Regions from separate parts of the Cytobacillus dafuensis genome, predicted to be linked through region 2. Evidence: riboswitches for the same ligand, from Rfam matches in the RefSeq annotation. Region 2 holds a riboswitch; the other holds the start of a gene.
What was found. A riboswitch is a leader RNA that binds a small molecule or an ion and turns the genes downstream of it on or off. The one in region 2 is predicted to bind cyclic di-GMP.
Positions count from the first base shown of each region.

Region 1: it holds a riboswitch for cyclic di-GMP, as region 2 does, so the genes downstream of both, FSZ17_RS05915 (hypothetical protein) here and FSZ17_RS22605 (helix-turn-helix domain-containing protein) in region 2, are expected to answer to the same signal.

Region 1 is NZ_CP042593.1:1,204,485-1,212,873, forward strand. It holds gene ptsP (phosphoenolpyruvate--protein phosphotransferase) at 1-120, shown strand, start outside; gene FSZ17_RS05900 (ABC transporter ATP-binding protein) at 183-857, opposite strand; gene FSZ17_RS05905 (ABC transporter permease) at 859-1,893, opposite strand; gene FSZ17_RS05910 (hypothetical protein) at 2,128-2,709, shown strand; cyclic di-GMP riboswitch class I at 3,102-3,185, shown strand; gene FSZ17_RS05915 (hypothetical protein) at 3,323-3,550, shown strand; gene FSZ17_RS05920 (DUF2187 family protein) at 3,696-3,908, shown strand; gene FSZ17_RS05925 (HU family DNA-binding protein) at 4,021-4,293, shown strand; gene FSZ17_RS05930 (putative protein N(5)-glutamine methyltransferase) at 4,660-5,442, shown strand; gene FSZ17_RS05935 (sugar nucleotide-binding protein) at 5,799-6,617, shown strand; gene FSZ17_RS05940 (sigma-70 family RNA polymerase sigma factor) at 7,238-8,389, shown strand, end outside.
Region 2 is NZ_CP042593.1:4,769,501-4,777,889, reverse strand. It holds gene FSZ17_RS22630 (sulfite exporter TauE/SafE family protein) at 1-581, shown strand, start outside; gene FSZ17_RS22620 (VOC family protein) at 982-1,827, shown strand; gene FSZ17_RS22615 (MFS transporter) at 2,014-3,219, opposite strand; gene FSZ17_RS22610 (MarR family winged helix-turn-helix transcriptional regulator) at 3,232-3,651, opposite strand; cyclic di-GMP riboswitch class I at 3,862-3,965, shown strand; gene FSZ17_RS22605 (helix-turn-helix domain-containing protein) at 4,064-4,630, shown strand; gene FSZ17_RS22600 (EAL domain-containing protein) at 4,878-5,642, shown strand; gene FSZ17_RS22595 (methyl-accepting chemotaxis protein) at 6,020-7,711, shown strand; gene FSZ17_RS22590 (MFS transporter) at 7,976-8,389, shown strand, end outside.

The sequences.
Region 1 (8,389 bases), 1.4 Mb from region 2:
GGACAAATTTCCAAGCTAAATAAAGACCAACTTAATGACCAGTTAGAACATATTTTACAATTGAAAACTTCGATAGAAGTAGAACTATATGTAAAAAAATATTTTTTAAATTTAAAATAAAAGAAGCAGGAGGAGAGTCTCTTGCTTCTTCATATCTAAATATCCATTCTTCGAGCTTAGTGCTATGCAACCTGTCCATCGCTCATTTTGATAATACGATCAGCATATGCAAGCATTTCTTCATCATGAGTCACGAGTAAAGTAGTAATGTTAAGCGTTTTGGTTAATTCTCGGATTAATGCCATTACATCTTTAGATCTTTTCGAATCCAAACTGGCAGTTGGTTCATCTGCAAAGAGAACTTTCGGTTTATGGATAATGGCACGAGCAATGGCAATCCTCTGCTTTTCCCCGCCAGATAAGGAAGATGGATAGGCCTTTTTCCGATGGCTCATGTCAACTAATGAAAGGATCTCGTCAATTTCCTTTTTTTGTTCACTTTTCTTCATTTTAGTGCCTGCTACATCTAACATCAGCATCAATTGCTCTTCTACTGTAAGAAAAGGGACCAGATGGGCAAATTGAAATACAAAACCAAATTTGTTTGCCCGTACTTTTCGAACTTGTTCTGCATTCATTTCAGTCAAGTTTGTCCCTTCGAACAATATCTGTCCATCTGATGCTGGCTGAAGTCCAGCTGCGATTGTTAGAAGCGTACTTTTACCCGAACCCGAAGCACCTACCAATGCTGTTACCTCGCCTTCTTTAAGGGAAAGATTGACTCCTTTTAGGATTTCTTCTGTCACTTCGCCATTTGTGAAGGTTTTTCTAACGTCCTCTATTGTAAATACTGTCATATTAAACCTCTCCTTGTTGAATTGCTTGTAATGGTTCCACTTTTTTTATCTGCATACCTGAAAGAGTAGCTCCAATAAATCCGATTATAAGGAAGACGATTGACAATTTTACCGTTGTATCAGGGGTTAAATGGAATGGCATACCCTCAGGTGCGATCTTATTAAAAACTTGACTGAGTGCAATGGATAGACTAAGAGCAATGACTGTAATAAACAGCATTTGTGTCCACATCATTTTAAACAAAGCACTTGTTTTGACACCGATTGCTTTTAAAATACCGTATAATCCAATCTTTTGAACGTTCATCATGTAGAAGAAGATAGCAAACAACATTCCACTAATGACGACTAGAAACCAAACAATCATATTTAAGGACATCTGTTCAGCGCTATAACTTGGAATGGTATCAAGAAATTCCTTTTTCGAAAATGCTTGTAATCCATCCACTGTTTGTGGTGAATCCTCTCCAGGAACGAAAAGCATTTGCATTTCTTCTGTACGATACATTTCTTTGTAGTCTTCCATATTAATAAAAGCAACAGGGGCATGACTGAATTTCTTTTGGTCTACAAAACCTTTTACAGTAAACTCGCCGCTGTATTGATTATTTGTCAGGACATCTCCCACTTTTATCCCTTTATCTTTCATTGAGCTATCTAGGACGATTTCCCCTTTTTTCACATTCTCGAACAACTCTGACTCGGTTGATGTAACAAACACGACACTTTGCTGTTTATCAGCACTATCATTCACAAATCCCATTTGAATAGAAAAAGCAGCGGCATCTTTTTCTTTAGCTAAAACTTTATCTTGTACGTTGCTATCGATTTTTGAAAGTGTATACGTCTGGTCTGAATCTTTCGTCATATAAAATTGACCATCTGGTAAATCTTTAATTAATGCAGCATTGTCTTGTGATAATCCATTTGCCAGACCAGATATAATTAACGTTAATAAACTAACGAGAAAAACGATAGAACCTAATATTAAAAATCTTGCTTTATTTTTTTTCATTTCTTTCCAAGCGATATTCATCTTTTATTCCTCCAATCTCTTTCTAACATCCTTAGATTATAATTTGAATGTGAACAGAGAATGAATAAGAAATTACATATGGTTTCTGATAGAGGGTTTGATATATTCTAAATAACAGCCCTCTAGTAAATCGGTAAAAATGGTATAATATAGGTGCTTATCGATCATCTTTTCAAGATAGTTTGTAAGGTAATGACAACAGCTATTTAATCAATTAGGAAAGAGGGGATATAGATGAAATCAACAGATTTACGTAATATGAGAATGAAGCAGATTGCTTTTACAAATGGTCTAATATTAACAGCCCTTATTATCTATTTCGTTATCATCAGTAATATTACGTTCTCATTTGCTCACTTTTTCTTGGTTCTTGGGGTGTTACAGATCATTCTTGGAGTTTTAGGCTTGATGAAGGGTGAGTCAACGAAATCGATTTTTCCTATTTTTGAACAAGTCGCCATCTATGAAAAACAAAAAATGGGAAGTGAATGGTCCAAACTACGAAGAGTAGGATATGTTTGGAACTTAATATTAGGTTGTTTGCTATTTTTACTATCTTTCTTGAATCGTAATTCTCCAGATCAAGTTCTTCGTATTGAACTTATGTTTATGGTAATGATCGTCTTTTTCCTTTTAGTTATGATAAATATTGGAATGATTATTCACTTTAGAAAGGTCGATCGTTCCACTTCCGAATTGGATATGAAAGGCTACACATGGAAATCAAACCTTGTAGCTGTTGTGATAGGAATTGTGTTCGGTATTGTCATGGTTAGAGGTACCCTTTATTACGTATTTCAGGAAGTTAACTTTTGAAGAATGTTAAGTGAATAAGTAGTAGTGAATGGAACGACGCGTTAATCTTTTTGAGTAATCCTCCTTTATCCGCTCGAACTTGGCGGTAATCTTCTTCAAATAGGCTTCATGATACCAGCTTCATGGATAAAAAATACTCACGGTGCGGGGAGCACGGTGAGTATTTTTCTTATCTATATTAATGCTAGGTTAAAGGTAGTTTTCAGACATACTTTACAAGACAAAAATTTTATCAAATTATAAAATTCTCATACATCATTTCTTGATTAGGACTTTAGCATCAATTTATTTATACTATAAATGGTATAAAACTACTATTTTTGTTAAAGTGTGTTGAAAAATGACGAATTTACTGGAAATTACCATACTAAAGTTTTATTATAAAAGTATCAGTTTGATAAAGGCAAACTTATTGAAAGATAAGGACGCAAAGCCACGAGTCTAAGGTGATTAGCTATGATAGTCGGGTTACCAAATGATTGGATACTGTTACCTATGATAGAATAGCCTTTATCATACAAGTCCACCAATCTTTTTGGTGGGCTTTTTTTTGAGATAGTTTTGGCGAAGCTTGACTATCGAGTAAGTGAAAAAAAAGGAGGTGGAATGTTAATTGACTGTGTTATTTGGTACGGTTGAATACTTTGAAAGAGCAATTTACAACTATCTGAATGAGAATCAATTAAAAGAAATAAGTGAAGATTCTCTATATGTCATTACTTCAAAACTAAAAAAAGAAATTTTAGATGATTTTGTTTGCGATGAAAGAATTCGGTTAGAATGTTTAGAAAATCTTAAATATGCAATTAGTATGATAACACAAAATAAGGAAGCGGTCTGAGTTTAGATAATTTTAGAAAAGTGTTTTTTAAAAAGATCTCATATCTTTTTACTGTTGATTTTAAACATCTAAACAGTATATTCTTCCTTATAGTCAAAAGAATTCAGCCATTTGAATAATATAAATAGGAGCGTAATAACAGAAAATGCAAAAAGAAAAGAACGAATTTTCTGATCAAAAGAGGGCAAATTCAGGGGATATTATTCTTTTTGAAAGAAAAAGTAACATATATGAAGGTAAAGTGTTTCTTGTTCGGACTAATAGTGTATTAGTCGAAATTTCAAGTAAGGATGCAAAAACTTTAGGATACGAAATGCCAAATACAGTTGTTCGGCATGGGAAATATAGTCTAGTATGAGTTTGAAAATCAAATTTTTATCTAATTAGTTTATACTTATTAATAGGAAAAAAGAAGAAAATATGATATGTTTTTTATTTCTACATAAATAAAATATTTGAGGTGTCTAAAAATGAATAAAACAGAATTAGTGAAAGCTGTATCAACAAAGGCAGAGTTAACAATAAAAGATGCTGGGAATGTAGTTGATGCAATATTTGAAACAATTACTAGCACACTTGCTAAAGAAGAGAAAATCCAATTTATTGGATTTGGAACGTTTGAAGTTCGTGAACGATCTGCAAGAAAAGGTCGTAATCCACAAACAGGTGAAGAAATAGAAATTGCAGCTTCTAAAGTTCCAGCTTTTAAACCGGGTAAGGAATTAAAAGAAGCGGTTAAATAAATATTTGTTTTTTTAAAATACTCTGGACTTGTTAGTCTCTAGAGTATTTTTTTTTGCTCATAATACGGAGGGCGCTTTTCTGGAGAAAGAAAAAAGTCCAATTTCTCAATTCAGTAACATAAGCCAAATCCCTTAGCATATAGGTATTTGGCTATATTTATGTCGAAATTTGCTTAGTATACAAAATTTCCGAAATGTTGGCAGTCCCCCATTATAGGGCGTAATCCTGAAACATGGATAAGCACTCATTTTTCATTTTAGAGCCATTTTGTTGAAGAAGGATATCTCCAATTTTTAACGAATACAGTGCTATAAATAAGCTTATCAAAAGTGGTGAGATAAATAGGAAAAAAAATTAATTTCTTTTTGGACAATGAAACGGAAAAATGTATAATTAACAGGCTTCGGAGCGCGGGGTGTGTTTTCGCAGAAGATGAGACCCGGTTACTTATCTCAGAGGCACGAACTCTAGAGGATCTCAAGAAAATGGTGGAAATGCGAGCCGTTGGTTTACCTCTTGAATATATTGTTGGATACGCAGAGTTCTGTGGTTTGCGGATAGAATTGGACCGAGGCGTTTTCGTGCCTCGAAAACGTACCGAGTTTCTTGTTCACCAGGCAAAAGCCCTGTCATTTTCTGGTGATATCGTCGTTGACCTATGTTGCGGGTCAGGTGCTGTGGGCGTAGCACTCGCTGCATCTTTAGGACGAGTTGAATTGTATTCTGTTGACATTGACCCTGTCGCAGTACGATGCGCTGGCCGCAACGTAACGGATTTCAGTGGCCATGTTTTTAAAGGTGACTTGTATAAAGCTCTGCCCTACTCACTTAAAGGCCATGTGAATATCCTAGTTGCGAACGTACCTTACGTTCCTACCGAGGCAATCAAGCTGCTGCCGCAGGAGGCTCGCCTACATGAACCGAAGGTGGCACTTGACGGAGGAGAGGATGGACTTGACATTCAGCGAAGAGTTGCAGAAGAAGCAATTCTCTGGCTAGCACCGGGAGGACATCTTTTGATAGAGACGAGCGAAATGCAGGCACCTCAGACCTTTGACATCTTTTCAGGTGCTGGGCTTACCACAAAAGTGGCTAGAGACGAGGAACTGGACGCTACTGTCGTGATCGGATCAAATTCTATTTTTTAGAGTAAATAAGTACTTAGTCTTAATCACAAATGAAATGATAATTTCTTATCACTATACTAATAAACAAAAAATCATTATTTAAAGGGCAACGATTGTTTAACAATAATTAATAGGGTGATGCATATTATACATGACTAATATGTATCTCCCTTTATTTTTTATGACTTTTTAAGATTTAGGTCTTGATAATTTGTAAAAAAGTTTGATTAAAATCATGTAGTGAAAATTTCTTTTCTTGTTAAGCACACGAGGCAGGAATGTTGAATAGGAAAGAGAATTTTTAGGTGGAAGAAGTGATTACATCATAAGTGAAAGAAATGTTATTTGTTTAAAAAAGTTTGTGGAGGGAAATGGCGATGCAAAAGATACTCATTCTTGGAGTAAGTGGTCTTGTAGGAAGAGCTTTATTAGATGAATTTACTGATGAATATGACGTATATGGAACGTATTTTTCTTCGTTAACTAGCCTCCCTGATGATAAGCAATTCCAATTAGAAGTTCAGCAAATAGATAAACTGAAGGAAATTACAAGCACAATTAAGCCCGACATTGTGATTTCTTGCCTAAGAGGAGAGTTTGATCAACAGCTTACGTTTCATAAAGAATTGGCTAAAGTATTACAAAATAATGGTAGTCGAGTTTATTACTTTTCTACGACAAATGTATTTGATGGGGACTTCTCAAGATCCCACACAGAAACAGATATACCTAATGCTGAATCAGATTATGGGAAGTTCAAAATTAAATGTGAAAACATGCTAAAAGAAATTTTGGATGAGCGAGTGGTCATTATCCGAATCCCGGCAATATGGGGGAAGGATTCACCAAGATGGAAATTAATCAATGAAAGCATAAAAAATAATAAAGTGATCGATGTGTACAGTAATCTCGTATGTAACAATCTTTTGGATGTAATGTTAGCAAAACAATTACGATTTATTATTGAAAATGATTTAAAGGGAACAATTCATTTAGGTTCAGCAGATGAAATGACTCAAGGTCAATTCTATGAACAAATTATAAGTAAACTCACGAGTAAAAAGAACCTTATACAATATCGTTTATATCAGGATAAAGTCGACACTTGTTATTTTAGGTTAATTTCAAATCGTGATGATATCCCAAGCACTCTACAAAATACGAATCAAGATATTATTTCGTACTTGCTGGAATAAACGGCAAGTATGATAGTAAGCTAACCGATGCGAATGTTAAACAAACGCTCTTAAAGTGATCAAACTTTTTTATAAAAATTTATCGCAGATTAACGGGCAGTAAGACCCCCACTTCAAGGATTCGCGTATACAAAGAAGAGTAAGTGGGGGATCAACTGCCCGTAAAATGAACACAGACTAAAAGCGCCACATCGTGTGGCAACGTCTGAGTGACCCACTTCCTGTGGGCCGCAACTAACCATCAGTGGGGGATGAAGGCCGACTAAGAACGCCACGTCCTGTGGCAACGTCGGCACTAGCACGTCGTGTGCGTCGAAAAACCCCCACTGATGGAAGTTTCACTTTATCTATTTTCAAAACTGTAGAATCCACTTTGATCGAGCTTTTTCAAAATGGATTCTTTTAATTTTTTCCTCCATATCGAGGATTAAATAGAACGAAGCAGCTGTTATCAGTTAGATAATAGACACATAGACTTACGAACTTATAAGAAGTTTGATATTCTATATATAACCCATTATTTATAATAATTGTAATTTATTGATAATAATTATTAGCTTTCAGCCCAAGAAAAATCGGGAGTGACAGTGAATTACGCTAAAAAAGGGGGGGACACGTTTATGATTCCAGCAAAAATAGAACCCATTTCTATCACTACAAAAAGAGAAACAGGCTGGGACTCCATCGTCGATTGGTACGATCAGCATAAACAATCGTTGTATACGCTTGGTTGGTCCTATCTTAATAATCAGCAGCAAATGGAAGAGCTTTTTTACCAGTCCATAATACAAGTTCAAAAGGAGTTGCCTCGATTTAAAGGTAAAACACGATTCGAAACGTGGGTTACATCCATTTTCATACATAACTGCCGGGAGCTTTCTGGTAATAGAAGTTTACAAGCTTCAGAGGAAAGTGAACCACGTCAGGGTTTATTTAAAGCACTTGATCAATTGAAAGAGTACGAGAAAGAAGCGATGGTCCTTACCTATGTACAAGGATTCTCTCAGGAGGAAGCGGCACAACTTCTTCAAGTTTCAGCGGAAAAGATTAAAGAGCTTTTGTTTTCCGGAATCCAGTCACTTAGAAATGAAATGAGGAACGGATTAACCTATAATGGCTGTAAGGAGTACCAAAAGGATTACCTCGATTATTTAGAAAGAGCCATGGAGCGGTCGAAAAAGATTGATTTTGAAGTACATATTTATCATTGTCAAGAATGTCAGGAGGATCTGGCTGCCTTTCAGGATGTCATGTTAGCCATGTTGGATCTTACGAATAGTATGGAAGATTTGCATGTGCCATCTGGTTTCATGGAGAACGTCAAAAATAGGCTGATAGAAAAGGAGAAGCACAGACAACAGAAGTACAAGAAACGTAAAAGAAGAGGACTTATTTTTATAAGTGTATTCGCATTATTAATGGGTATAGGCTTCTTTACAGGGACGTTTACCAATCTTTACTATACATGGACAGAAGAAGATCCGGAATTACGTGCCTTTCTACAAGAGGACCTTGGTCAAATACTGAACCTCGAAGCGGAAAGCGATGGGGTGAAAATTAAGATTAAGAGCGCAATAGCTGATGATGTGCAGACACTTGTTTTTTATGAAATAGAAGATACAGATGAAGACAACCAATATATGATGAATTATGATAATGGGTTTTTTGTGGAGAACCAACAAGGAATTATGAACCATGTAACATATCCAAGGTACTATCCACCTGACCTTGAATCAGATGTAAATAACAAGGAAAAGAACGTGTATCAAGGG
Region 2 (8,389 bases):
GTTCCTTCTCAAGCTTCTATCACCTTTATCGAAAAAAAGAAATCTCGCTTAAAGAGTCATTTTGGATCATACCTGTTAGTCTTTCAGGTGGAATAAGCGGAGGCTATATTGCGTCGAAAATATCTGCAGAGAATATGTCGATCATCGCAATGATCCTTCTTATATTTGCGTTCATCGCATCTTTTAGTGGAAAGGGTAATTTCAGTGGTGAAGAGCCTTTGAAAATGAACAAATTCAGTGTGCCTGGTCTCTTCGGTATAGGGATATATGATGGACTTTTTGGACCTGGCCAAGGAACCTTGATGCTCTATTTATTTGGTTATTTGAATATTGCCTATATCCAAGCTGTAGGATTGGTTCGGCTTGCAACTTTTTCAAGCTGTTTTGGAGCAGCTATCACCTATATCGCAACTGGGAAAATTATCTGGCCCCTTACCATTGCCCTTCTTCTTGGCTCCCTAACAGGTGCACAAATAGGTGTACGTATTGCCAAAAAACTAAAACCACAAATCATAAAACCCATCCTGCGAATGGTAACAGTTGCTCTAATTATTCAAATCTTTGTGGATCAAGTTCTTTAAATATTCATTAGTTCAATAATCTTTACATTTTATTTATCTCGAATTAAAATATATTTAAATCAAGATAAAAACACGATGTTGAATGAATTTTTTTAAGATTTAGGCTGTGCTAAAGCCCAGTGTTGATAATGCTATTTTGTTGTTGATTGGAGCGGAAGGCGCGAGATCCTCGAAAATGCATTCGCATTTCCTTCGTGCGGTGTTTATTCGGGGAAGATTATTCAACGTCCTGCGGGAGAAGCGAGTCAAAGGGAGACCCCGCAGGAGCGATAGCGACGAGGAGGCTTCCGGACCGCCCGCGGAAAGCGAGTGCCTGCAGCGGAAATCAACAAGTGAGTATAACACAGCCAAGATATAAATAATAATAGGAATGAAAATTTTAAGTAAAGGTAGGGTAAAAATGGAAAAATTTCATCAGAAACCAAATGTCTTCGTTGGTGAGGTCAATATTAAAGTAAAAGATTTACAAAATGCTATTACTTTTTATCAAAATATAATGGGTTTTCAAGTTTTGGAAAAAAAAGATCAAACCGCAGTTTTAACGACAGATGGGAAAAACCGCATTTTAACACTTGAACAGCCTGCTGATGTTATTCCGAAAGCTGGGCGTACGGCAGGCTTGTATCATTTTGCGATTTTACTGCCATCTCGCGCGGATTTAGCTGTATTTTTACGGCATTTGCTTCAGACCGGTTACCGATTTGGAGCAGCGGATCATTATGTAAGTGAAGCGTTATATCTTAACGATCCAGACGGTAATGGAATTGAAGTCTATCGGGATCGCCCTTCTCATGAATGGACGTGGAACAACGGTTTAGTGGACATGGCAACCGTACAGCTTGATGGAGAAGGGATTCTTGCTGAAAGTAATGCGGAATGGACCGGTCTGCCTACTAATACGATTATGGGGCATATTCATCTTCATGTAGGAGATCTTCATAAAGCAGAAGAGTTTTATACAAAAGGGCTTGGCTTTCAGACGGTTAGTTACTATCCTCAAGCTGCATTTCTTTCTACCGGAGATTACCATCACCATATTGCTATCAACACTTGGCAAGGAGTTGGGGTTCAAGCGCCGCCAAAAAATAGTGTCGGTTTAAATTGGTACACCCTTGTTTTTCCTGATGAAGCAGCGAGAAAGCAGGTGCTCGCACAGCTGCAGCAATTAGGTGCTCCAGTAGATGAAGAGGGAGATTATTTTGTCACTACTGACCCATCGGGAAATCAAATTCGATTAATCATTTAATAGTACTTGATAAGAAAAGGGATATCCTGATAATAGGATATCCCTTTTCTTAGCTAATAGGAAAGTTTAAGTTTATTAACGTACTAAAGTGAAGTGTGTTTTTAATTAAATATCTGCTAATAAGATCGCATAAGTAAAACTAAGGCATTCGCCAAAAAGGACTTGGCGAACGCCAAGTTTTTCTAATCAAACAGAAGAAGCGTCAATCTCAGGCTTTGCTGTTCGCTCTTTCTTGCCATGCATAAAGTAGTAAAGGATCGTAGTCATGAGAACAACAATGCCAATAATGACATACAGCGTACTGTAACCTGTCATAGGGATGACGAATCCAAGTAAATAAGGGCCAAATCCAAGCCCTGCATCAAGAAAAATAAAGAAAGTCGACGTGGCCAATCCCATTCGATGAGGTGGGGTCAATTTAACGGCCACTGCTTGGGTGCATGATTGCATATTACCGAAGCCTAAGCCAATAAGGGCACCCGCTAATAATAATGTGAGACTGTTGCTTGCTGTACTTAAAAGTAGCATTCCAGCACCAAAAATTATAAAGGCTGGATACATAATGAAATTCGCACCCTTTAAGTCCATGATCCGCCCTGTGAACGGACGCGAAAGTAACACGGCGATTGAGTATACAATGAAGAAGAAGCTTGCTGTATTTACCAGATTGATTTCCATTGCATAAAAATTAATAAATGAAAGGACGCTGGAGTAACAGAAGGCGATAACGAGCGTAATGATTGCGATGGGCAGTGCCTTTGGCTCAATAAAAGTGGAAAGCTTGAAACCCTTTATTTCATCTGTAGAGACGGATCTATCCAATTTAGGAACATTCAAGAAAAGTGAGATAATAAAACAAATGACTCCTAACGCCACGCAGAAACTAAAAATCATTTTGAAGGTTGTGTGCTGGCTCATATAAAGCCCGATGAATGGTCCGATTGCTGTGGCCAGTGATGCACTCATGCTGTAATAGCCGATACCCTCGCCTTTACGTGTGGCAGGGATAATCTGAGCTACAATCGTTCCTGTCGCTGTACTAGCCATGCCAAGAGCAATTCCATGTATAAAACGATTGAAAAGTAAAAAGCTGATCCCAAAATTAGCAAAATATAATAGCGTCGTCGCAATAAAAAAGAGCAGCCCAATAAATAAGGTTCTCTTTCTGCCGATCGAATCAATCATCCGGCCAATCACAAGCCGTCCAATTAATGTACCGATAATAAATATCCCTGTAACAAGCCCAGCTTCGCTTGTAGATGCATCAAATTCATTAACTGCATAAACAGCAATAGTCACCATTAATAAATAAAAAATTAAGGTTAAAAAGAAGTTGACGGAGGAAACAACAATAAAATCCTTCGTCCATAGTTTCGGTCTTGAGTGTGTCAAAGTTATTTCCCCTTACTCTATAATATTTTTTCGGATATCCTTCATGATACGGATTGCTTCAAACTGCTCTTTCTCTGTAATTCCTTTAAGAATGCTCTGTTCAAATTGATCAATCGTTACACGGACATCCTCATAAACTTCTCTCCCTAGGTCTGTAAGCTGCATTCTCTTTTCACGTTTGTCTTTGCCGGGGACTTGTTCAACATATCCCAGTTCCTCCAAGCGATTCATCGTTCTCGTTATGGTTGGTTTCTCTACGTACTGAAAATCGGAAAGCTCGACAAGCGTAGCAGAACCGTGATTGGCTAAGTAAAAAAGAATTGACCATTGAGCTCTGTATAACTGATGCTTGGCAAGTTGAATATTAAGTTTATTTTCAAAAGGCCGGTATAATAGCATAAACTGGTGAAAAAATTCCCTATACACTTTCATGGGAAATCCCCCTTTTTAAATAAAATAGTTATCGATGGTAATAGTTAGCTTCGATAACTATAATAATATAATAGAATGACAAAAATATAAATAGGCATAAAGACTTACGATTAACCAGTCTTATGTTAAACATATGTTGAATTTTAGATAATTTTGTTGAATTATGGAGGAGTATAGTTTATTATGAATACGTTATTAATGAAAAAGTCCTATATGTAAAGGCAAACTATTCGAAAGAATAGGACGCAAAGCCAAGGGTCTAAGGGTTTATAGTGAGTATAATTTCCTATAAACTACGACAGCCGGTTGCCCAATTTTTGGATTGGTTTATAAAAACCTTAGGCTATTCTATGTTTTCAGAGAATAGTCTTTTTTCTGTTTTTTTTAAACATAAAAGGAGGACTAGCTAGAATTGAGTAAGGTTTGGAATTTAGAAGAAATTGAGTATTTAAAAGAACAAATTGGTGTCAATAAAATCACGACAATCGCAAAAACAATGGAGCGCTCTTATCACTCTGTGATCGTAAAAATGAATCGATTAGGAATATCGAATACAAAGCTGCACACAGGATTGATTACAATTGGAGAACTCGCCAAGCTGGTAAAGGTAGATAGAAATACAGTTAAATGGTGGGTTGATAAGCATGGGCTGCCCTGTACGAAGAAGGTAACAAGAAAGTCAAAAGGTTTTTATTTCATAGATCCATCTGACTTTTGGAAATGGGCAGAAGAAAATAAAAATAGAGTTCAATTTTCGAATATTGATTCAAAGGTTTTATTACCTGAGCCTGATTGGGTTCAGGAGGAGAGACTAAAGGAAAATGATGTTGTCAAAAAGAAAGCCTACAAGGCATGGACAACAAAAGAAGATCAATTCCTACTACAACTGCGAAGTAAAGGCCTAACTTTTACAGAAATCGGTGTAAAAATGAACAGAAGTTCTATTAGTGTGGCACGCAGAATGAAAAGGATTTTATAAAGTGAAACTTCCATCAGTGGGGGGTTTTTCCATCCCTACTAATGGTTAGTTGAACCAATCACGCTCAAAACGCCACGTCCTGTGGCTTTCGCCTGACTAGGACATCGTGTCCGTCGTCGGGCTTTTACGAGCAGTTGTCCCCCACCTATCTTCGTCGCTTCTCTCTCAATCTTGAGGTGGGGGTCTTACTGCCCGTTAATACGGGATAAATTTGCTAGCTTTTTAATCTGCAGAGTAAAAAGAGATAATGAAGGAAGAAGGGTGCAAAATAGAGCCAAATATACCGTCACTGATCAGGGATAATTCCCTGTTCAGTGAATATCAACCACTTACTAATTCTAGTAATGATTCAGTTTTTGCCTATGAAGCCTTAATGAGAACGACACCACGAATAAATCCACTTATTGTTTTTCAACAAGCACAAATTGACGGATTGTTATATGAGCTAGATATAGCTTGTATTTCTAATGCTATCAAAGAATTCCCTAAAGAATATTTTGGACATTATTCATTATTTATAAATATTTTGCCGACCACGATTTTACATAATGAATTTAAAAGCTTTATCCATAACCTCCTAATACATTATCCGATGATCGAGGGGCAAATTGTTTTTGAAATTAATGAAAATGTTGTCATGGAAAGCATATGGGAGCAAAGGGAATTTCTAAATCGTTTAACTTTCATAAAATCATTAGGTTTTCATATCGCTTTTGATGATTTACCTGTTTCAAAGGCTTCCTTTCATATCATTGAAAACCTTTCCCCTGATTTTGTTAAGCTGGATCACACAAAGTCAAAAGGGTTATCAAGCTCAAAGGAAAAACAAGATTTAATTTCTCTATTTTTAGAATACACGGATAAAAAAGTGAAATTAGTGTTGGAAGGCATTGAAACAGAGGAGGATCTATTGACCGCCAAACGATTAGGAGTCCCATTACTTCAAGGCTTTTATATATCAATGCCGAAGCGATTGCAGATGTTTGACAGAGTACTAGAGATAGAGGTTTAAACTTAATAGCTAAAAAATGTTATTTAGGTTTTCATTCTTGATTTTACTTGTTAAGGGGTTGCTGCACTCTTCGAAATATGTCGATATTATGGTTTAAAAGGAGAAGTAGAATGATCCGCTAGTGGTGATTTTGCTTCTTTTTTGCTTTTATTGCCACTTTTATATAGATAAAAGAGTATCAAAAATCATAGTCACAAAGAAGTATTTATTGTAGAATTTTGTAATAATTTCACTAAATGGTCCAATAATGCAAAATTAGTTAATAAATAGGGAAATTAGTGAATGGTTATGAAAGAAAGGTGGGAGTTAAGAAGACTCTTGTAGTGAAAGATAGTATGTAATATTATTTCCAAAACTATGAAAAATAGGTGATTACTTTGAAGATCAAATTAAAATTAGGGATGAAGATTAATTTAATAGTTTTGTTTGTTATTCTCTCTTTATCAGCGATTATAGTAGTTGTCGTAAATAAGGAAATTGAGAATGGAATAGAAGAATTAGCTGTTGAAAAGGCAAAAGGTGATGTAGCTCTTGCCTATAGATACATAGATGAAAAATATCCTGGGGAATGGTCCATTAAAGGTAACCAGCTTTATAAAGGAACTGCTCTCATGAATGGAAATGAAGAAATTGTAGATGAAATTGCTAAGGATACAGGGGATACTGTTACGATATTTCAAGGGGATACACGTGTATCGACAAATGTGATAAAAGACGGAAATCGAGCCGTTGGAACACAAGTTTCCCAGGAAGTGTCAGATGTTGTTCTTAAAAAAGGTGAATACTATTATGGTGAAGCAAATGCTGCAGGAAATATATATCAAACAGCCTATATGCCTATTAAAAATGGGAATGATGAAATTATCGGTATCTTTTATGTTGGTGCTTCTCAGAGCATTATCGAAAGGATTATATCCGATGTTTTAATGGAGGTTTTAACCATCCTAGGTATCGTGATTATCTTGTCGAGCCTTGTTATTTATTGGTTTTCAAGAAGAATAGTAAAGAGATTAAATAATATATCATCCGCTCTTGAATTAGCGGGAGATGGGGATTTCACGAAGAAAATTAGTGATCAAACAGGTGATGAAATAAGTAATCTCTCGATAAGTTTTAACCGAATGTCTGATAATCTTAGGAATATGATAAACGAAGTAAACAACGCTTCGGAGCAAGTTTCTTCTTCTTCCGATGAATTAACAGCAAGTGCAGAGCAAACAAATAAGGCCATCGAAACGATAACAGAGACCATTCAACAAGTAGCTCATGGTGCCGAGCATGCGACAGCTAGTGTACAAGAAAGTGCAACTGCACTAGAGGAAGTTAGTAGTGGAGTACAAGCTATTGCTGAAGCAGCTTCTTCCATTTCAGAAGCAAGCTTTCAGGCAACAGAAAAAGCGAAAAGTGGTGGAGAATATGTGGCGAGCACGGTTCAACAAATCCATGCAATTAGCCATTCTGTTAAAGAAAGTGGAGAGATCATTCAATTATTAGATAAGCGTTCAAAGGAAATTGGTGAAATTACGAGTGTCATTTCTGATATTGCAGAGCAGACGAACTTGCTGGCGTTAAATGCAGCTATTGAAGCTGCAAGAGCAGGTGAACATGGGAAAGGATTTGCGGTTGTGGCAGATGAGGTGCGGAAATTGGCAGAACAATCTCAAAAATCCTCATCCCATATTTCAAGCTTAATCGTTGAAATTCAACAGGATATGGTGCATTCGAATAAATCAGTCAAGCAGGTAACAGAGGATGTGAAGGGCGGGCTGAAAATAGTCGAACAGACAGAAGGCAGCTTTAAAGAGATCCTTCACTTTATGGAGCAGCTCGCAGATAAGATTCGTGATATGGCCGCAACAGCAGAACAGGTATCTGCAAGTATTCAGGAAGTTACGGCAACTGTTTCCAGCATTACCCGAATTTCAGCCGATGCTTCCGAGCATTCACAAAATGTCGCAGCATCAACAGAAGAACAGCTTGCTTCTATGGAAGAAATATCATCATCCGCCCAAACACTGTCCAAACTGGCAGAAGATATGCAAATGTTAATTAGCAAGTTTAAAATATAAATTTAATTTTCGAATTTTTTTGATATAGACCATATAAAAGGAGAAGAAGAAATCATCTTGTACAGGTGATTTTTTCTTCTTTTTTCTATGTAGAAATGAGTCCGACGACATTTTACAATTCAAGGTTGAGAGTAGATATTCATGATTGTTTAACTGGAAAAAATTTTTTTGAAATGTAAGCGCCCTCATTTGAAATCTAAATTCATATCTAAAAAATCTAGCGTATAATATAAAATTGAATATGACTAATAGGAGTAGAGATCAGTGGAAAAGCAAAATAGTAGATATAGATGGGTTGTTTTTGCAACGGTATTGTTTACCTATTTTTTAATCGTTAGTCAACGAACAGCGCCTGGACTTATTACAGATCAATTGATGAAAGATTTTAATATGACAGCATCGACCATTGGATTACTGACAAGTATTCAATTTTTGGCATATGCTAGCTTACAAATACCGATTGGGTTATTGTCAGATCGTTTTGGCCCCAATCTTTTTCTTATTTTAGGGACGATTTTAAATGGAGTCGGAACGCTTATTTATAGTCTGGCAACGGGTGAAGAAGTGCTGCTTATTGCCAGATTATTAGTGGGAATTGGAGATGCTGCTATTTGGGTTAATTTAGTATTAATATTAAGCCTTTGGTTTAAAGGGAATGAATTCGTTGGATTAATTGGC